3 regions of the Streptomyces sp. WAC07094 genome follow, and region 2 is predicted to be linked to each of the others. Evidence: riboswitches for the same ligand, from Rfam matches in the RefSeq annotation. Region 2 holds a riboswitch; each other region holds the start of a gene.
What was found. Region 2 has a riboswitch for cyclic di-AMP ahead of RCR19_RS21840 (transglycosylase family protein). Riboswitches for the same ligand answer to the same signal wherever they lie in the genome.
Positions count from the first base shown of each region.

Region 1: linked by a shared signal. The riboswitch ahead of RCR19_RS31765 (C40 family peptidase) and the one ahead of RCR19_RS21840 (transglycosylase family protein) in region 2 are both predicted to bind cyclic di-AMP.
Region 3: linked by a shared signal. The riboswitch ahead of RCR19_RS19535 (M23 family metallopeptidase) and the one ahead of RCR19_RS21840 (transglycosylase family protein) in region 2 are both predicted to bind cyclic di-AMP.

Region 1 is NZ_JAVMJZ010000001.1:7,127,439-7,133,938, forward strand. Features, by position in the region: gene RCR19_RS31730 (8-amino-7-oxononanoate synthase) at 1-528, shown strand, start outside; gene RCR19_RS31735 (DUF397 domain-containing protein) at 672-896, opposite strand; gene RCR19_RS31740 (helix-turn-helix transcriptional regulator) at 906-1,766, opposite strand; gene RCR19_RS31745 (ATP-binding protein) at 2,016-2,474, shown strand; gene RCR19_RS31750 (LysR family transcriptional regulator) at 2,528-3,445, opposite strand; gene RCR19_RS31755 (LysE family translocator) at 3,553-4,182, shown strand; gene RCR19_RS31760 (DUF6328 family protein) at 4,121-4,657, opposite strand; gene RCR19_RS31765 (C40 family peptidase) at 4,737-5,210, opposite strand; cyclic di-AMP (ydaO/yuaA leader) riboswitch at 5,214-5,411, opposite strand; gene RCR19_RS31770 (hypothetical protein) at 5,783-6,088, opposite strand; gene RCR19_RS31775 (ATP-dependent Clp protease proteolytic subunit) at 6,096-6,500, opposite strand, start outside.
Region 2 is NZ_JAVMJZ010000001.1:4,923,261-4,929,760, reverse strand. Features, by position in the region: gene eno (phosphopyruvate hydratase) at 1-1,175, opposite strand, end outside; gene RCR19_RS21840 (transglycosylase family protein) at 1,486-2,160, opposite strand; cyclic di-AMP (ydaO/yuaA leader) riboswitch at 2,165-2,330, opposite strand; gene RCR19_RS21835 (transglycosylase family protein) at 2,528-3,523, opposite strand; gene RCR19_RS21830 (cytochrome P450) at 3,702-5,018, opposite strand; gene RCR19_RS21825 (nucleoside triphosphate pyrophosphohydrolase) at 5,057-6,064, opposite strand; gene RCR19_RS21820 (SurA N-terminal domain-containing protein) at 6,129-6,500, opposite strand, start outside.
Region 3 is NZ_JAVMJZ010000001.1:4,426,882-4,433,381, reverse strand. Features, by position in the region: gene lhgO (L-2-hydroxyglutarate oxidase) at 1-7, shown strand, start outside; gene trmB (tRNA (guanosine(46)-N7)-methyltransferase TrmB) at 112-933, shown strand; gene RCR19_RS19545 (PrsW family intramembrane metalloprotease) at 987-2,327, shown strand; partial or broken gene RCR19_RS19540 (aldo/keto reductase) at 2,411-3,344, opposite strand; gene RCR19_RS19535 (M23 family metallopeptidase) at 3,506-4,543, opposite strand; cyclic di-AMP (ydaO/yuaA leader) riboswitch at 4,555-4,711, opposite strand; gene RCR19_RS19530 (PP2C family protein-serine/threonine phosphatase) at 4,945-6,015, opposite strand; tRNA gene RCR19_RS19525 (tRNA-Met) at 6,320-6,393, opposite strand; gene RCR19_RS19520 (dihydrofolate reductase family protein) at 6,498-6,500, opposite strand, start outside.

The DNA.
Region 1 (6,500 bases), 2.2 Mb from region 2:
CTCGGTGCCGGCGGACGGGGTGCCGCGCACGCGGCGGGCCTCGCGGGCGCACCCGACGTGGTGGTGACCGTGACCCTGTCGAAGTCGCTGGGCAGTCAGGGCGGCGCCGTCCTGGGGCCCGCGCGGGTGATCGACCATCTGGTCAACGCGGCCCGGACGTTCATCTTCGACACCGGGCTCGCCCCGGCCGCGGCGGGCGCGGCGCTCGCGGCGCTGCGCCTGCTGGGCCGCGAGCCCGAGCGTGCACAGCGGGCCCGCGCGGTGGCGGCGACGCTGTACGCACGCCTCGCGGCCGAGGGCCATGAGGCGGTGCGGCCGGACGCCGCCGTGGTCTCCGTGCGGGCGCCCTCGCCCGAACTGGCCCTACGGTGGGCGGCGGACTGCCGCTCGGCGGGGCTCGCCGTCGGCTGTTTCCGCCCACCGTCGGTGCCCGACGGGATTTCACGGCTGCGACTGACCGCTCGCGCCGACCTCACCGATGAGCAGGTCGAGCGCGCCGTACGTGTGATCGGCGAGACGCGGCCGTGAGTCGGCGAAACGGCCGTGCGTCGCGTGTCGTACGGGTGGTGCGCCGGGAGTCGTACGCAGTCGTGAGGGAGAAATCGCTACGGAAGTGACTCGGAAATCAGCGGAAAATTGGCTGATATATGACCGAGTTGCTTCGAAGGTGATCAACTCAGTCCGGTCAGAAACTCCTCCCAGGCGTCGGGGGTGAACAGCAGGGCGGGGCCGGTCACGTTCTTCGAGTCGCGCACGGCCACAAGTCCGGTCCAGCGCCCGGCGGTCGGCCGCGCGGTCTCCACGCAGTTGTTCATTCCCGTACTCCGGCTGCTGCGCAGCCATCGCACGCCGTGCAGGGAGGTACTGGCGTCGATGTGCCGAGGCAGTGCTGACATGGTGCCTCCTTATGCTTCGCCGGCCAACGCGGCGATGTAATCCAACGAGTCCTCGGGTGAAAGGGCGTGGATCTGAAGGGCGTCGAAGGCCTCGCTGTAGGCCTGGAGGTCTTCTTTCCGCTCGAGGTAGAGGCTACTCGTCAAGTGGTCGAGAACGACGACATCCAGATCAGATCTGCTCGGAAATGAGAAGATTACGAAAGGACCGGTGACCCCGATGTGCGCGCCGGCGGCGAACGGCAGGACCTGTAGCCGCACCTGCGGCAGTCGGGCGGCGTCCCGGAGCCGCCGCAACTGGTGTGCCATCACCTGCGGCCCCCCGACCACCCGGCGCAGCACCGCCTCGTCCAGCACGGCGGACAGTTCGAGCGGGGGATCCGCCCGCAGTACGTCCTGGCGGGCCAGCCGCACCTCCACCAGGGTGTCCAGTTCCGCATCCTGAAGCGCGCCCACGGCGGCCCGGGTGACGGCGCGCGCGTATTCGGGCGTCTGCAGCAGCCCCGGCACCACGGAGGTCTCCAGCGTGCGCATCCCGCTCGCCTGCGACTCCAGGCTGATGAAGTCGCGGTAGGTCGGCGGCAGCACTCCGCGGTACGCGTGCCACCAGTTCTGCCGCCCGCCGCCGTCCTCGGAGCCGGCCAGTACGAGCAGCAGTTCGCGCAGCTCGGGGTCCTCGGCGCCGTACGCGTCCAGCAGCAGACGCACGTCGGTCGGTTTCACACCGCTGGAACCCGTCTCGATCCGGCTCACCTTCGACTGGTGCCAGCCGACGAGAGACGCGGCCTCACCACTCGTGAGCCCCGCCCCGGTCCGCAGGGCACGTAATTCGGTACCGAGTTTGCGACGACGCACCGCTGGTCCGTACTGCACGGCCGACTCCCTCCGCATGGCGCGCGGTTTTCACGGCGACGGTAGAGGATGCGCCCGACACTCACCCAAATACGGTCGGTCGTCGGAGAGTTCACCGCTTCGGGCGACAGATATATGCATATCTCGAGGGATCGCACCCGATGGGGCCCTGGTGATGGCAGTGTGGCGCGCAGCACCAAGTCCGGGACCGTTACTGAACCAACCGCTCCGTGTCGGACTCCGGTCCCGAGGGAAAGGGACGACGTCGCCATGGCAGACCATCAGGAAGCATCCGTCACTCTGCCGAGCGATCCCGCCTCGGTCTCCGCCGCCCGACAATATGTTTCGAACGTCCTCGCCGAATGGGGACTGCCGAGCGACACGGAAGTCGCCGACACCGTACGCCTCATCGTCTCCGAACTCGCCACCAACGCGGTGCAGCACACCCTCGGTCAGTCCCCCACGTTCACGGTCGACATCGTGCTCGACCGGGACGAATTGCTGCGCATCGGGGTCACCGACAGCCATCCGCGCTTCCCCAAGCGACTGCCCGCGGCCGTGCAGCAGGACAACGGCCGCGGCATGGTGATCATCCGCTGGCTGACCGCGGAGCACGGCGGCAGACTGACCGTGCGGCCCACCCGCGAGGGAGGCAAGACGGTGGCGATCGAACTGCCGTGGGCCGCACCGGTGCAGTCGGTCACGGCCGTCGGCCAGCAGGAACCTTGAAGCGGTGGTGGGCCGTGCCCGGACCGGACCGCAGGGCCCGACGCGGCACCTCCTCAGACATGCCGGGCAGCGCGGCCGAAGGCGCCGCGCAACAGCGCCCGGAAGGCGTCGGCCGCGGGTGCCGCCTCGTCGGTGCGGTAGACGACCGAGATCGTACGGCGCAGGGTGCCCGGTTCCAGGTGACGCGACCCCACCGGTGTCGCCGCGGTCCTGGCCACCATCTCCGGCACCACCGCCACCCCGAGTCCCGCACTGACCAGGGCGCACACCACGGCGTATCCGGGTGTCTCCACCACCACCGACGGCGTGGCTCCGGCAGCGGCGAGGGCGGCCTCCACGCCCTGCCTGGCCGGGTGCCGGGGCGCCATGCTGATCAGCGGCTGCCCGGCGAGCTCGGCGGGCGGCAGCCGTGAGGCGTCCGCGGTGAGTGCGTGGCCGGGGCTCGTGACCAGCACCAGCTCTTCCACCAGTACCGGTTCCAGGGACACCGAGGCCGGCAGCGGCACGGGTTCGGCGGGCTCGTAGGTGTGCGTGAGTGCCAGATCGATGTCGCCCGCCGCGACGGCGTGCACCCCGGTCGGCGGGTCGTAGTCCGCGACCGCCAGTTCGACGTCCGGATAGGCCCGGCGGAAGGCGCTCAGCGCCGGCGGCAGCAGATGGATTCCCGCGGTGGGGAAGGTGCCGAGCCGTAGCATGCCACCCGCGAGGCCCGCCAGGCGTGCCAGTTCGTGCCGCGCCCGCTCCAGTTCGTCCAGTACACGTCGGGCCCGCACCACCAGCACCTCGCCCGCGCCGGTCAGCCGCGTGCCGCGGGCGTGGCGTACCAGCAGCGCCGTTCCCGCGTCGCGTTCCAGTTTGGTCAGCTGCTGGGAGAGCGCGGGCGCGGTGTAGCCGAGCCGCTCGGCGGCCCGGGTGATCGAACCGGCCTCGGCCACCGCCACCAGCGCCGCGAGCCGGGTCGGGTCGTACACGTGCGCCCCTTGGGTTCCATGGATCGACGAGACCAAAGAAATGCTTAAGGCAGACCCAGGATATTCCATATACCTGCTGAAGGCTCACTCCCGGCAGGGTGGTGCGCATGGACACACAGCTCGTCGCCTTCACCGGGGTCGCCGCAGCCATGGTCACCATGCCGGGTGCCGACTTCACCGTCGTCGTGCGCAACGCCTTGATCTCCCGGCGGGCCGGGGTCGCGTGCGCCCTGGGGATCGCGGCCGGGTTGCTCATCCACACCACGCTTGCGGTCGCCGGGGTCGCGACGGTGCTGGTGGCCGTGCCCGGGCTGTTCCGCACCCTCCAACTGCTCGGCGGGGCCTACGTCCTGTATCTGGGTGTGCGGGCGCTGGGTGCGGCGAGGCGCCCGCGTCGCGCCGCCGCGCCGCAGCAGTCGGAACAGGAGGCATCTTCGGGGCGGCCCCTGTGGCAGGGGTTCGTGACCAACGCCCTCAACCCGAAGGCCTCCCTCACGTTCTTGAGCCTGCTGCCGCAGTTCGTGCCCGCGGGCAGCCCCGCGCTTCCCCGGACCCTGGAGCTCGCGCTGATCGTCCTTGTGCTCGCCCTGGTGTGGTTCCCGGTCGTGGCGCTGCTGGTCGACAGGCTCGGCAGGTGGCTGCGCAGCCCTCGCACGGCACGAGCGCTGGAGGCGGTCACCGGGAGTGCTCTGACCGCTCTGGGCCTGCTGCTCGTTCTGGAGCCGTTGCTGATCTGACGACGGCCCGCTGGACCAGCCGGGGCAGGATCCGCCACAGCCCGGCGCAGACCGCGAAGGTGCCCGCGGCGGCCGCGACACCGGCGGCGCGGCCGAGGGACACATCCACCACCAGCAGCACCGACCCGGTGAACGCGAGCGTGAGGACCACCAGTCCCGCTGCGGCCAGACGGGACGAGATCCGCACGATGGCCTGCTTGGCGTGCTGCTGGAACAGCGTGCGGTGCAGCGCGGCGGGTGCCATGAACAGCGCCGCGGCCAGCATGGAGAGCAGGAGGGTGCAGACGTATGTGGTGCGCTGGGCGGTGTCGAGGGACGGGAAGCGCTGGGTGAAGGCCAGGGTGAGCAGGAAGGCGAAGAGGATCTGCACGCCCGTCTGGATGACGCGCAGTTCCTGCAGCAGCTCGGCGAAGTTCCGATCGGCGCGCTCCAGCGGCGTCTCGTTCCGTTCGTCGTGAGGGGATCGGTCGGCCATGGTCAACGAGTAACCGCTCCGGACCGCCTCACGCGCGGGTGGGGTGGCGGCGTGTCGCGCCGCCACCCCACCGGACGGGTCAGCCGACCCGGCCGTACCAGACGCGCTTCGTCCAGAGCTTCTGGAGCCTCACGACGTCACCGGTCTTCGGTGAATGCCAGATCCTTCCCTTCCCGGCGTAGATGCCGACGTGGTAGACGTTCCGACCCGAGTGGAAGAACACCAGGTCTCCGGCCCTGCGCCGGGAGGCGGAGATGTGGTGCGTCCTGTTGTACTGTGCCGCGGCCGTGCGGGGCAGCTTCTTGCCCGCCTTCTTGAACGCGTACAGCGTGAGCCCCGAGCAGTCGAAGCGACGTGGCCCGGTGGCGCCGTACTGGTACGGGGCGCCCCTCTTCGCCGCCGCGACCTGGAGAGCCTTCGTCGCCAGGGAAGCGGCGGCCGCGTCGGCGCTGAGACCGGGGACGGTGATGCTGCCGCCGACGGCGGCGAGGGTGAGGGCCGAGGCGGTGCCGGCCCGGGTCAACAGCGACGGGACACGATTGAGCGCAGTCATGCGCAACCCTTCGTCAGCCGCCTGTGAAGGATGACCTGTCGGATTCGGGCTGGCGAAGTAGCCCGGCCGCTCACGCGGCTTCACCCCAAGGACCGTCCGGATCTCTCTCGGACGGCCCGCCTTGCCGGGTCCTCCACTCCTGCCGATCCACTCCTGTCGACCGGTCGTCCGGGCGGCGGCAGGACTCGGCGTCCGCCCGGACCGCCCCGCCGCGGGTGGCGGGGGCTTGTCGTCAGGAAGGGATCTTCACGTACAGGCGTCGGAAAATCACAACGAAATCGGGGGTTTGTGGGTTTACTCACCACTCACTCGTTCGGCTGGACAGCCGCGTGACCGGGGGCCGTTGGGGGGATGCGTGAGGCCCCGACCTGCACCGGAGCGTCTCATGCCGCCCTGAGGCCACGCGCGTTGTCCATCTTCACGGGCTCTCCGAAGGAGGCGCTCCTACTCCAACCAGGGGTACACCATTTGGTTCGTTTGAACCGCGCGTGGACGGTCGGTGTCCCCCAGAGCACCGCGCGGCGGCCCCCATCGCCGCAACTCACCCTTGACCGCGCGACGGTCACGCTCCGTCAGTCCGCGCCGGGCGGCACCGCGATGCGGGCGGCGCGGCGTTCACCGTCCAGAACCCGCAGCGCCCGGGTGAGAGTGGGGCCGTGCAACTCGTTCTCCCCTCTCTGGTGCATGAGTGCGAGTGCCTCCCGCAGTGCCGACGCCTTGCTCACCAGGGCCTGGGCGGCCCGCAGTCCGCGGTAGGTGTCACCGGAGTGCACCGGGTTGATGCGGCCGAGGAGATCGACCACATCGAGGTAACGGTCGATCAACTCGGCCTCGGCACGGGTGAGTGCGGGCAACGGGGGAAGTTCGGGGGGCAGCATCGGCCGCTCACCTCGCGCCGGGCGCGGTGCGGGACGCCTTGCGGCTCGCGATGATGCCGTCGATCAGTCCGTACTCCACGGCCGCCGGCGCGTCGAAGATCTTGTCCCGCTCGATGTCCGCCGCGATGCGCTCGGGGCTTCGGCCGGTGTGCCGTACGAGCATGTCCTCCAGTTGATTGCGGGTACGCGTCAACTCTGCGGCCTGGATGGCCAGATCGGTGGCCTGCCCCTGGACAGGCTCGGGCAGGGACGGCTGGTGGATCAGGATCCGCGCGCCCGGCAGTGCGAACCGCTTGCCGGGCGTGCCTCCCGCGAGCAGTACCGCCGCCGCGGACGCGGCCTGGCCGAGGCAGACGGTCTCCACGTCACAACTGACGTACTGCATCGTGTCGTAGACGGCGGTCATCGCACT
Region 2 (6,500 bases):
GGGGCGCCGGTCTTGATCTGGCCGCAGTTGGTGGCGACGGCCAGGTCGGCGATGGTGACGTCCTCGGTCTCGCCGGAGCGGTGCGACATCATGCACTTGAAGCCGTTGCGCTGGGCCAGCTCGACCGCGTCCAGGGTCTCGGTCAGCGAGCCGATCTGGTTGACCTTCACCAGCAGCGCGTTGGCGGTGCCCTCCTCGATACCGCGGGCCAGGCGCTCGGGGTTGGTGACGAACAGGTCGTCGCCCACGAGCTGGACCTTGTCGCCGATCCGGTCGGTGATGACCTTCCAGCCGGCCCAGTCGTCCTCGAACAGCGGGTCCTCGATGGAGACGAGCGGGTAGGCCGCGACGAGCTCCTCGTAGTACTCCGTCATCTCGGCGGCGGAGCGCTCCTTGCCCTCGAAGAGGTACTTGCCGTCCTTGTAGAACTCGGAGGCGGCGACGTCGAGGGCGAGGGCGATCTGCTCACCGGGGACGTACCCGGCCTGCTTGACGGCCTCGAGGATGAGGTCGAGGGCCTCGCGGTTGGAGCCGAGGTTCGGGGCGAAGCCGCCCTCGTCGCCGAGACCGGTGGACAGGCCCTTGCCCTTCAGCACCTTCTTGAGGGTGTGGTAGACCTCGGTGCCCCAGCGCAGGGCCTCGGAGAAGGACTCCGCACCGATCGGCGCGATCATGAACTCCTGGATGTCCACGTTGGAGTCGGCGTGCGAGCCGCCGTTCAGGATGTTCATCATCGGCACCGGCAGCAGGTGCGCGTTGGGGCCGCCCAGGTAGCGGAAGAGCGGGAGGTCGCTCGCCTCGGAGGCGGCGTGGGCGACGGCGAGGGAGACGCCGAGGATGGCGTTGGCGCCGAGCGAGCCCTTGTTGTCGGTGGCGTCCAGGTCGAACATCGCCTGGTCGATCAGGCGCTGCTCGGTGGCGTCGTAGCCGACGAGCTCCGGGCCGATCTGCTCGATGACGGCGAGGACGGCCTTCTCGACGCCCTTGCCCTGGTAGCGGTTGGGGTCACCGTCGCGGAGCTCGATGGCCTCGAAGGCGCCGGTGGAGGCGCCGGACGGAACGGCGGCACGACCCGTGCTGCCGTCGTCGAGGCCGACCTCGACCTCGACCGTGGGGTTGCCTCGGGAGTCCAGGATTTCCCGGGCTACGACGACGTCGATGGACGGCACGAGCATCTCCTTCTTGGATGTGACGCTGAGAGTGCGGGGCACTTGCGACTAGAGCCTATCCGCCCCGGAGCGGCGGCCGGCCGACCGACCGTCCCGTGGACAGGATGACGGTACACATTGTTTCAGCGCGGAACAAAGGGGCGGGGAAAGTCGCGGTGAAATGCACGGGACGGGCAAGCAAAAGCCCCGCTCCGATGCGTACGGGGGGTACACGCACCGGAGCGGGGAGCCCGTGGGGACGGGGGCTGTCCTCATGTGACCGCCGCGAAGGAGGTCACGCGCACGAGGACTCGGTGGACCGGCTGCCCGGCCGCTGTCACTTCAGGTGCAGCTGCTGACCCGGGTAGATGAGGTCGGCGTCCTCGACGACGTCCTTGTTCAGCTGGAAGAGCTTCTGCCAGCCGCCCTGGACGCCGTTCTTCGCGGCGATGGAGCTGAGGGTGTCGCCCTTGACGACCTTGTACTCGCCGTCGCCCTTCTCGACCTTCTGGCCGGCCGGGGTGGTGACGGTCTTCTTCGCGGCCGGACGCTCGGTCGAACGGGAGGCCGACTTCGGGGCCGTGCGGTCGGTGCCGCTCTTCGCGCTGCCGGAGGAGGCTGCGGCCGCACCGTTGTACGGAGTACCGGACAGGCCCTTGCCGCAGACCGGCCAGGCGCCCTTGCCCTGACCCGCGAGGACCTTCTCGGCTGTCGCGATCTGCTGCGACTTGCTCGCCAGGTCGGCACGCGAGGCGTAGGCGGTGCCGCCGTACGCGGCCCAGGTCGAGTTCGTGAACTGCAGACCGCCGTAGAAGCCGTTGCCGGTGTTGATGGACCAGTTGCCACCGGATTCGCACTGGGCGACGGCGTCCCACTCGGAGGCGGTGGCAGCGGAGGCGTTGCCGGCCGCGAGCAGCGGGGCCGCGACGGCGGCACCGGCAACACCGGCGAGCGAGATGACGCGGACGGCCTTGGACGGACGGCGGTGCTTGCCCTTGCCGGAACACAGCATGGTTCGATCCCCTCACCGACGCCTGCGAGGTGAGCTGTCGGGTTCGGGCCGGTTGAGTTGCCCGGCCGTGCGCAACTGGGCGCACGGCTCCACCCCAAGCCGGCCCGGTCGATGTCCGGGCGCGGCACTTACCTTGGGTCCCCCGCTCCTGCCTACGGCGCTTGACGCGACGACTGTTCCGCACGGCCGCTGGCAGGATTCGGCGTTGCGACCGTGGGGGCCCGCTGTGGCGAGCGGTCATGACCGTAAGCAGTCGATCCGCGGAATTTCAAAGACGATCAGGGCCTTTGAGACCCATCTCTCACTCTCGCCAAATCGGACATTAAGCCCGAAGTGGGATGTGAAGTACCGCCGGTCGACGGGCAGTTCAGTGCTTCCCGGCGGTCGGGTCCACGTCGAGCGCAAGGCTCTGACCGGGGAGGATGAGGTCCGGATCGGCGCCGACCGTCTGCTCGTTGGCCTTGTAGAGCGCCCGCCACCCGCCGGAGAGGTCAAGGGAGTCGGCGATGTCCGACAGATTGTCCCCGGGGCGGACGGTGTACGAGCCGTCGACACCGTCGCGTGCGACCCGGGAGTCCCGCGAGGCATGCCGGCCCGCCGAGTCGCCCGCACGGCTGCCGGAGTCGCCCTCGTCGGCGCTGCCACCGCGGTGACGTCCGACGCCGGACGCCTCACCCGCATCGTCACCCGAAGAAGCGCCACTCCGCCCGGACTTGTCCGACTCATCACCCTTCGCACCGGTGGATGAGTCGTCGTCGCCCCGGAAGGTGCCGGCGCCCGGACGGTCACCGTCGCTGTCATGGGACGTACCGGAAGAGGGGGACGAAGAGGAGGAGTCGGACGACTCCGACGAAGACGAAGAGGAGGACGGGTTCGTCGAAGCGGATGTTCCGGATGAGTCGGACAAGCCGGAGTCGAGCCCGAAGTCGGAGGAGCCTCCGTCCGACGAGTCGCCCGCCACGCCCGTGTCGACGTCCGCGGAGCCGGAGTCCTCGTTCAGTCCCGCGACCAGCGCGCAGGCGGACCAGACGGAGGAGCCCTGGTCGGCGAGAATCCTCTCGGCGACGGCGATCTGCTGCGAACGGCTCGCCCGGTCGGGGCTCGAGGCGTAGGCGAGACCGCCGTGCCGCTCCCAGTCCCGCTGCGTCAACTGCAGCCCGCCGTAGCGGCCGTTCCCGGTGTCGGCGCTCCAGGAGCCGCCGCTCTCGCACTGCGCGACCCGGTCCCAGGTGGTGCCGTCGGCCGCGCTCGCGCCGCCGGCGCCCAGAAGCGGAATCGCGATCGCCGAGCCGGTCACCCCTGCTGCGACGAGGAGGGCCGGAGCCTGGCGGGGGCGACGGTGACGACCGTTCCCGGAGAGCATGCGGTTGCCTTTCACACGACAGCAGTGAACCCCGCGGCGGCTGTGGCGTGCCGCCCCGTTGCTGCGTGAACGTATCGGCACTCGGCCGCTTGTCACAAGTTAATGCAGCGCAGATCACGTGAAGATCACAGTGGTGAGGGACCGTCACCCTCCTGTGACCGGCCGAGCGTTCACCGTGTCATTCGGTGGAGTCGGCGGTACGGAAATGATCTTTTTCCGGAATCGGTGTGAACTCCACGGGAAGCGTGCGCAATCCGCGCATAATGAGCCCGCCGCGCCAGCGCAGATCGGCGGAATCCACCGCAAGTCGCAGGTCCGGCAGGCGGGTCAGGAGGGTGGCGAGCGCCGTCTGCCCCTCGATGCGGGCGAGCGGAGCGCCCAGGCAGTAGTGGATGCCGTGTCCGTATCCGAGGTGCTGATTGTCACGACGGGCGAGGTCGAGCACATCGGGGTCCGCGAACCGCTCCGGATCCCGGTCGGCCGCCGCGAGCACGACGAGCACCGGGTCCCCGGGGGCGATGTCCTGCCCGCCCCCGATGGCGACCGGCTGTGTGGCGAAGCGCCAGGTGGCGAGCTCCACCGGGCCGTCGTAGCGAAGGAGTTCCTCCACGCCGGTCTCGAGCAGCGACCGCTCGCCGCGGGCGAGGGAGCCCTGGAGCCGGGCTCGCTGCTCCGGGTGGCCGAGGAGGGCGTAGGTGCCGTTGCCGATGAGGTTGACCGTGGTCTCGAACCCGGCGAAGAGCAGGATGAAGGCCATGGCGGCGGCCTCGTTCTCGGTGAGGTGCTCGCCGTGGTCCGAGGCGCGGATGAGCCCGGAGATCAGGTCCTCGCCGGGGCCGGGCGCCTCGGGCAGGGCCTCCCGCTTGCGGTGGATGAGGTCGGCGAGGTAGCCGCGCATCTTCTTGACGGACCGGGCGACTCCGCCCCTCGGCCCCCCGCCGTGCCGGATCATCATCCCCGCCCAGTCCCGGAAGTCGTCCTGGTCCTCGCGGGGCACGCCGAGCATGTCGCAGATGGCGTAGATGGGGAGCGGGAAGGCGAACTCGTGGATGAGGTCGGCGGAGCCGCGGCCCGCGAACCCGTCGATGAGCCGGTCGGTCAACTCCTGCACCCTCGGCGCGAACTCGGCGACGCGCCGGGGTGTGAAGGCCTTGGAGACGAGCCGGCGCAGCCGCGTGTGGTCCGGCGGATCGATGTTGAGCAGATGAGTCATCAGCTCGGCCTTGCGCTCGCCGGGGATGCCGGTCCTGCCCCTGGCGTGTGCCGGTTCGTCGTGATGCGCCGGGTTCTTGCTGAGCCGCTGGTCGGCCAGGGCCTGCTTGGCGTCGGCGTAACGGGTGACAAGCCAGGCCTCGACACCGCTGGGCAGCCTGGTCCGGTGCACGGGGGCATGCTCGCGGAGCCAGGCGTAGGCGGGATACGGGTCGGCGGCGAACTCCCAGGTGAAGAGCTCAGGGGTGGGGTTCGTGCGCGCGGGGCGGGGCTCGTCGGTCACCCGTCGACGGTATCCGGCCGCCCGCAGCGGGCCGCACCTCAGCCGCCGCTCTCCGCCTCCCGGATCGCGTCCCGGTAGGTACGGGCGGCCGCCCGCAGCGCCGCCTCGGGGTCCACACCCTCGGCCTCGGCGCGCGCGGCCATCGCCAGCAGTTCGTATCCGACGCCCTCCCCGTGCGGCAGCGGGACGTCGAGACCGGCCGTGCGGGCGCGGGACGACAGCTTGGCCGCGAGCGCCAGGCCCGGCTGGCCGAGGGGGACGCCCTCCGTCACCGAAGTGCGCTGCTTCTCGAGGGCCTTGGTGCGCAGCCAGTGCTCCTTGACCTCTTCCGGCGTCGTGGCGGTCTCGTCGCCGAACACATGCGGGTGGCGGTGGATCAGCTTGGCCACGATGCCGCCCGCCACGTCGTCGATGGAGAACGGGGCGTCCGGGTCCTCCTGCGCGATGCGCGAGTGGAAGACGACCTGGAGCAGGACGTCTCCCAGTTCCTCGCGCAGTTCGTCCCGGTCGCCCGCCTCGATCGCCTCGACCAGCTCGTACGCCTCCTCGATGCCGTACTTGGCCAGACCCCGGTGGGTCTGCCGGGAGGACCAGGGGCACTCGGCGCGGATGCGGTCCATGACCTGGACGAGGTCGAGCAGCCGGGCCCCGGGCAGGTCGTACGACGCGGGCAGCAGCTCGAGCTCCGGCATCCGCACCCGCCCCGAGCCCGCCAGCCGGGCCAGGCCGTCGGTGAGCCGGGGCTCTCCCTCGCCGGTCGCGACGACGACGACCGTACGGCCGCCGGCGCAGGCCTCGATCAGCTCCTGTGCGGACGGGGCGGCCTCGTCGACCACGATGCCCGCCTCACGCAGATAGGGCAGCTGGGGGTGCGCGCCGTCCGCGCAGCTGACCCGGTCGGCGTCCCGCAGCACCTGCCAGGCGGGCCAGGACAGCAGACCCGGTGCGACCCGGTGGCTGGTGGTGAGCAGGACGATACGGCCGACGGCCGCCTCGGAGGCTTCGGTCCCGTGCGGACCCTGGGCGCGGGAGCTGGTGGTGTTCACCCTTCGAACGTAACGCACGCCACCGACGGCCCGTACGCGGTCCACGGGCCCCGCACCGACCGTGCTACGCCTGCTGTCCGGGCGTCACGGTGACCTCCTTGACCCACGGCGTCCTCGCGTCCACGCGGCTGCTCTTCTGCACGTCCCAGGTGCCGTAGCGGGGATTGAGCTTGATGCCGAGCTCCTTGGACGCCTGCGCCATCGCCGTCCAGAACGCGGCCTTACCGTCGGTCGTGTTCATGTCGACACCGAGTGACCCTGCCAACTTCTGGGCCTGGACCTCGGTGCGGAGGCTGTCGTCGAGACGCTGGGGTGCGACCCCGTACTGCTGCAGCCACGCCGACTGCAGCGCCTTGCTGCCGCCCGCCTGCTGCTCCAGGCCCTGCCGCATCTGCTCGACGTCACTGCGGGTGACGCCGACGCCCGCCTCCTTGGC
Region 3 (6,500 bases), 500 kb from region 2:
GGACTGAAGGGCCCACGTCACGTCGGTACGGCGGCCGACCCCGGCCGTGCAGGCCCTAAAATTGGTCCCACTGTGTCTGACTCCCTCAACTTCGCTCCCGAAGATCACCAGATCGCCGTCGGCGGTCCGGGCGGCGGCCATGCCCCCGGCGTGTCCGTGCGTCACAGCCGCGCCAAGGGCGAGCCCCGGTTCCCCGACGGGCCGCAGGCCGATCCCGCCGGCTCGCACTTCGAGCGCCGGATCCGGAGCTTCCAGCCGCGGCGCAGCCGGGTGACGGCCGGGCAGGCCGACGCCCTGCAGCGGCTGTGGCCCCATTGGGGGCTGGACATCGACGGGCAGCGGATCGTCGACCTGGCCGAGTTGTTCGGGAACACCCGTCCGGTCGTCCTGGAGATCGGGTTCGGAATGGGCGAGGCCACCGCACGGATGGCGGCGCAGGACCCCGGCACCAACATCCTCGCGGTCGACGTGCACACGCCGGGGCAGGGCAACCTGCTCAATCTCGCCGACCGGAGCGGACTGACCAATGTCCGGGTCGGGAACGGCGACGCCATCATCCTGCTCCGCGAGATGCTCCGGCCGGACTCCCTCGACGGACTGCGGGTCTATTTCCCCGACCCCTGGCCCAAGAAGCGCCACCACAAACGCCGGCTCATCCAGCCCGAGTTCCTCACGCTCGCCGCCGCCCGCCTGAGGCCCGGCGCGCTGGTGCACTGCGCGACGGACTGGGAGCCGTACGCCCAGCAGATGCTCGAGGTACTGTCCGCACACCCGGACTTCGACAACACGCAGCCCGACGGCGGTTACGCGCCACGTCCCGACTTCAGGCCGCTGACCCGTTTCGAAGGCCAGGGACTGGACAAGGGTCATGTCGTGAACGATCTGCTGTTCCGCCGCGCAGAGCACCGAGACCAGCCCTCCGCCGACGACTGAGCGCCTGTCGCGCGCCGTCGCGAGCGGTTCCCCTCCTCGTTAGGGTCGATGCCGTGGCCACCTTCCCCCCGCATCCGATGCCACCCGGCGGCGACGCCGGCCGGGGCCGTGCCGGGCACCCGCACTGGTGGCAGAAGCGGTGGGTGCGCTACTGCGGGCTGACCACCCTGCTCACGCTCTCGGGACTCGTCATCCTCGCCCTCGTACGCCAACAGACCGGCACCGAGGGCTTTCTGGTCGGCCTCGGCCTCGCCGTGCTGCCCGTGCCGCTGCTCGTCGCCGCCTTCCGCTGGCTGGACCGGGTCGAGCCGGGACCCTGGCGAAATCTGATCTTCGCGTTCGCCTGGGGTGCCTGCGCGGCCGCACTGATCGCGATCGTCGCGAACAGTTTCGCGACCCGGTGGATAGCTACCGCGATCGCCGATCCCCACAGCGCCGACACGCTCGGCGCGACCGTCATAGCACCCGTCGTGGAGGAGTCCGCGAAGGCCGCGGCCGTACTGCTGGTCTTCCTCTTCCGCAGACGCGACTTCACGGGAATTCTCGACGGCGTGGTGATTGCGGGGGTCACCGCGACCGGCTTCGCCTTCACCGAGAACATCCTCTATCTCGGCACGGCCTTCGGCACGGACCGGTTGAGCGGCGGGCACGGGCTCACCTCCGTGACGGCCGCGACCTTCTTCGTGCGCGTGGTGATGTCCCCGTTCGCGCACCCGCTGTTCACCGTGCTCACCGGCATCGGCTTCGGTGTCGCCGCGCTCTCGTCGGAGCGCCGGCGCGTACGCCGTGTGCTGATCCCCCTGGGCGGGCTGCTGCTCGCGATGGGCATGCACGCCATGTGGAACGGCTCGTCGGCATTCGGCGACTACGGGTTCTTCGCGGTCTACGCGTCGTTCATGGCACCCGCGTTCGCCCTGCTGACCTGGCTGGTCGTCTGGACCCGGCAGAGGGAGCTGCGCACCGTGCGCGAGGAGCTGCCTGCCTACATGATCGCCGGCTGGCTGGGGCCCGTGGAGCCGCTCGTGCTCGGCTCGATGCGGGCGCGACGACTGGCCCGGGAGTACGCGGGGCACCACTTCGGCCGAGCGGGGGCGCGCTCCGTCGCGGAGTACGAGGCCTACGCGACATCGCTGGCGTTCCTGCGCCGCCGGGGGCGCCTCGGCCGGGCAGGCGCCGATTTTGTCCCCCGGGAGCGGGAACTGCTCTGCGAGCTGTGGGCACGCCGTGCGGTGGCGCGGCCGGCGCTGGCGGAGGCCGCGCGGTCCATGACACCGGCCATGCCACCGGTGACGGCGCCACCGGTACTGCCGATGTACGGAGCCGCGCCGGCGTACTGGTCACCGCCCTACGGCTCGACGGCACCACCTCCCGCGTACAACCCGTACCGCTCGTAGGGGTCGCCGCAAGGGTCCGGCGCCCGCCGGACCGGGCAGCGGTGACCGCTCGGCGAGGCGGCGGGACGGACCGGTCCGTGCCCTTACGCCGACGCGGCCGTCAGCTTCGCGGACTCCTCGTCCGTCAGCGACAGATCCGCCACCGCCAGCAGGGCCGGCAGCTGCTCCGGGGTGCGCGCGGAGGCGATCGGGGCCGCCACAGTCGGCCGGTCCGCCAGCCATGCGAGGGCCACGGTGGCGATCTCCGCTCCCCGCGCCTGCGCGATCTCGTCCAGGGCCGCCAGGACGCGTGCCGCCCGCTCCGACTTCAGGTATTCGCCGGCCCGCCCGGCCCTAGCCGAGTCCACCGTGGTCCCCGGACGGTACTTGCCCGTGAGGAAGCCGGCCGCCAGCGAGAAGTAGGGAACGGCCGCGAGACCCGCGCGGGAGGCGACGTCCTGCAACGCGCCCTCGTACGTGTCGCGCGAGACCAGGTTGTAGTGCGGCTGCCGCGCCAGGTTCTCGCGGTCGGAGACGTCGAGGGACTCCTGGAGACGCTCGGCGGAGATGTTGGAGGCCCCGATGGACCGGACCTTCCCGGCCTTCACGAGTTCGTCGAGCGCGCCGACGATTCTCCTCGACCGGCACCTCCGGCCGGTCGAAGTGCGTGTAGTAGAGGTCGATGTAGTCGGTGTCCAGACGGCGCAGGGACGCGTCCGCGGCGGCCTTGATGTTGGCACCGCTCAGGCCCGGGTAGTCCGGGTGCTGGCTGACCTTGGTCGCGACGACGACATCCGCGCGGTTGCCGCGCGCCTTGACCCACTTGCCGATGATGGTCTCGGACTCGCCGCCCTTGTTGCCCGGGGCGAAGGCCGAGTAGGAGTCCGCCGTGTCGACGAAGTTGCCGCCCGCGGCCGTGTAGGCGTCGAGTACGGCGAAGGACTGCGCCTCGTCGGCGGTCCAGCCGAAGACGTTGCCGCCGAGAGAGAGCGGGAAGACCTCGAGGCCGGAGGAGCCGAGTTTGCGAAGGGAAGTCATGGTTCATGAGAACGCGCCGACCGGACCGGCGCCTTCCGTGACAGCCGCAAAGATCTTGCAAACCATCGGATCCACCCATTCCGCCCTCGGCGCACCACGGCCGGTGGCCCTGACGTCGGGGGGATGCCGTCAGGGCCACCGGGGCCGGGAGAGGTCCGCGGTCAGGGCGTGAGGCCCCTGCTCTGCAGCCACGCCATCGGGTCGATCGCGTCACCGCCGCCCGGGTGCACCTCCAGGTGCAGGTGCGGCCCGGTCACGTTGCCGGTGGCACCCACACGGCCGATGACGTCGCCGGTGGCAACCTTCTGCCCCACGGTCACGCTGATGGACGACTGGTGGCAGAACCAGAGTTCCGTGCCGTCGTCGAGGGTCAGGATCGTGCGGTAGCCGTACGAGCCGGCCCAGCCGGCCTCCGTGACGGTGGCGCTGTGTATCGCCTTGATGAGCGTGCCCGTGGGCGCGGCGAAGTCGAGCCCGGTGTGGTAGCCGGAGGACCACATGGCACCGGCGTCACCGAAGCGGGAGGTCAGGGTGTAGGAGGAGGTCGGCAGCGCGTACTGCTTGGCGAGTGCGGCGAGCCGCTCCGCCTCGGCCTTCTTCTTGGCCTCTTCCTCTGCCTTCTTCTTCGCGGCGGCGGCCTTGGCCTTGGCGTCGTCCTGCGCCTTGACGGCGGCCGCGGCGGCCTTCTTCGCGGCGGCGTCCTCCGCCGCCTGCGCGGCCGCGGCGGCGATCCGGTCCTGCTGGGACTCGGCCTGCTGCATGATCCGGGCGCGCAGCGCCTCCCCCGCGTCCGAGGAGCCGGCGGCGGCCTCCTCGGTGGTCAGGCCGGCGCCGCTGAGCGCGGTGGCGGAGCCCTTCGGGGCACTGCTGGTGTCCGCGCCGATGAACTCCTTGGCCGAGTGGGTGACCGAGGAGAGGTCGGGCATGGATATGGAGACCGGAGGCTTGCCGCTCTGCGCGGTGGCCATGCCGCCCGCACCTACGGCGGCCATCACGCCGACGCCCAACACCGTGGAGCTGCGCGCGAGTCCGCCCCCGCGCTGCTTGGCGACGCGGTGCCGGCCGCGGACAGGGCGGAGGGACTCCTCGGTGGGGTTCCACTCCTCCCAGGGGCCCTCGTCGTTGCCAGATGCGAAGCCGAACGTCTGAGTGTCGTTCGGAGCGAACGAGGTGCTCTGGGCAGGCCGGTTGGACGCCACGTGGGCGCACTCCTTTCCTTCCGTCTCGCCTACCGGGTTAGCTGACGGGTTCGGAGAGGAAGGTCTCCTACGCGCGTATACCGACCGTGCTTCCACGGCGGTCTCCGCCCGATTCACCCCAAGGTGGTGGTTCCCCGGCTCCCTTGCGGGATTCGGCACACGCGCACGGAGCCGCCTCTTGTGACGGCTGGGACGACCGCGCTGCGTTATCGAACGTTAATAGACCCGGGGCCTTGATTCCAAGCTGTTCGGACAGATCATTAACGCTTCTGGCCTGGACTTTCCCGCCATGATCGGCGGAAAAGGGGCGAGTTGACCGCGCCTCTTAAACCTCAGACGTATTGACGGTAAGTCAGTTGTTATGCGGAGGGGGGTCGGTCACTCACCCTTGGTGACCGCGGTCATGGACGCTCGGGTCTGCGCACCGCCAGCAGGGCCATGTCGTCCGTGGCGCGGCCGCCGGTGTGGCGGGCGACCGCTTCGGTGAGCGCGGCCAGCAGTGCGCCCGGGCCGGCGAAGACCCGGCCGGTGAGGCCCGCGGCGAGGTCGTAGAACTCCCCGTGCCGATCACGCGCCTCGGAGACGCCGTCCGTGTAGAGCAGCAGTGTGGCCCCTGGCGGGAAGTCCCACTCCTCCGCGCGGTCGGGCCGGGCCTCGAGGGCGCCGAGGCCGAGAGGCATCGCGGTCTCGCGGGCCTCGAGCACGCGCAGACTGCCGTCCGGGAGCAGCATCAGCGGGGCGGGGTGACCGCGGTTGAGGATGCGGACCAGGTCGCCGCCGTGCGGGATCTCCGCGAGGACCGCGGTGGTGAACCCCTCGACCATGTCGGGGCCGTCGCGCCGGGTGCCCTCGCGCGACAGGGCCCGCTCCAGCCGTTGGGCGACGGCCTCCGGCGTCGACTCCTGTTCCGCGGCCTCCCGGAAGGCGCCGATCACCACCGCGACCACGGCCACCGCGCCCATCCCCTTCCCCCGCACGTCGCCCACGACCAGCCGTACGCCGTGCGGGGTGTCCTGCACGGCGTACAGGTCACCGCCGATGAAGGCGCCGGCCTGGGCCGCCTCGTACCGGGCGGCGATGTCGAGCCCGCCGATCCGTGCGGCGGGCTCGGGCAGCACGGCGCGCTGGGCGGCCTCGGCGATCCCGCGTGCGGAGGCGAGCCGCTCGTTCTTGCGGCGGACGAGCACGTTGATGAGGACGGCGAGCACCGCGACGGTGACGATGGTGACCGACTCGGTGATCGCACCGGCCCCGCCGAGCAGGCCGAGCCCGACGTGGACGGCGAGGACGGCGACGATCGCCGCCAGGCCGGTGAGAACCGTGCCGCGCAGCGAGTACAGGGGCGCGGCGACGAGGGGCGCCGCGGTGAAGAGGGGGCCGGCCGTGACGTCGGACGGGGTGAGGCAGTCGTAGCACGTGCCGACCACGACGAGCAGCACGGGCAGGGCAGACAGGATCGCCCGCGCGCGCACGAGGCGGCGGGTCTCACGCTCGGCCCGGCCTGGCCGCCGGACGTCCCCGGTACCGGGGACGCGGACGGGTTCTCCGGTGAGTAAGGCGTCGAGGCGGTCCTCGTCGTCGTAGGACTCCTGCAGCCACGGCGCACCTGCTTGCTGAACCACCCGTCCAGGCTTCCCGTAAGGACGGCGGGAGGCGACCGCTGTGGGCCGGCCGGAGTACGGACCGGCGGGACCCGCCCGGGCGGGGGCGAGGGAACGGGCACCGGGGAAACACCGAGGGCCGGAGTCCTCATGGACTCCGGCCCTCGACCATCAGTAGCGGGGACAGGATTTGAACCTGCGACCTCTGGGTTATGAGCCCAGCGAGCTACCGAGCTGCTCCACCCCGCGTCGTTGATTCAAGTGTACGCCATGCGCGCGACACTAATGACACGGGTTTTGCGGCCAGGGGCCCTCACCGGCTCTTTGCAGCCGTCAAGGGGGTGCGCGACGCCTCA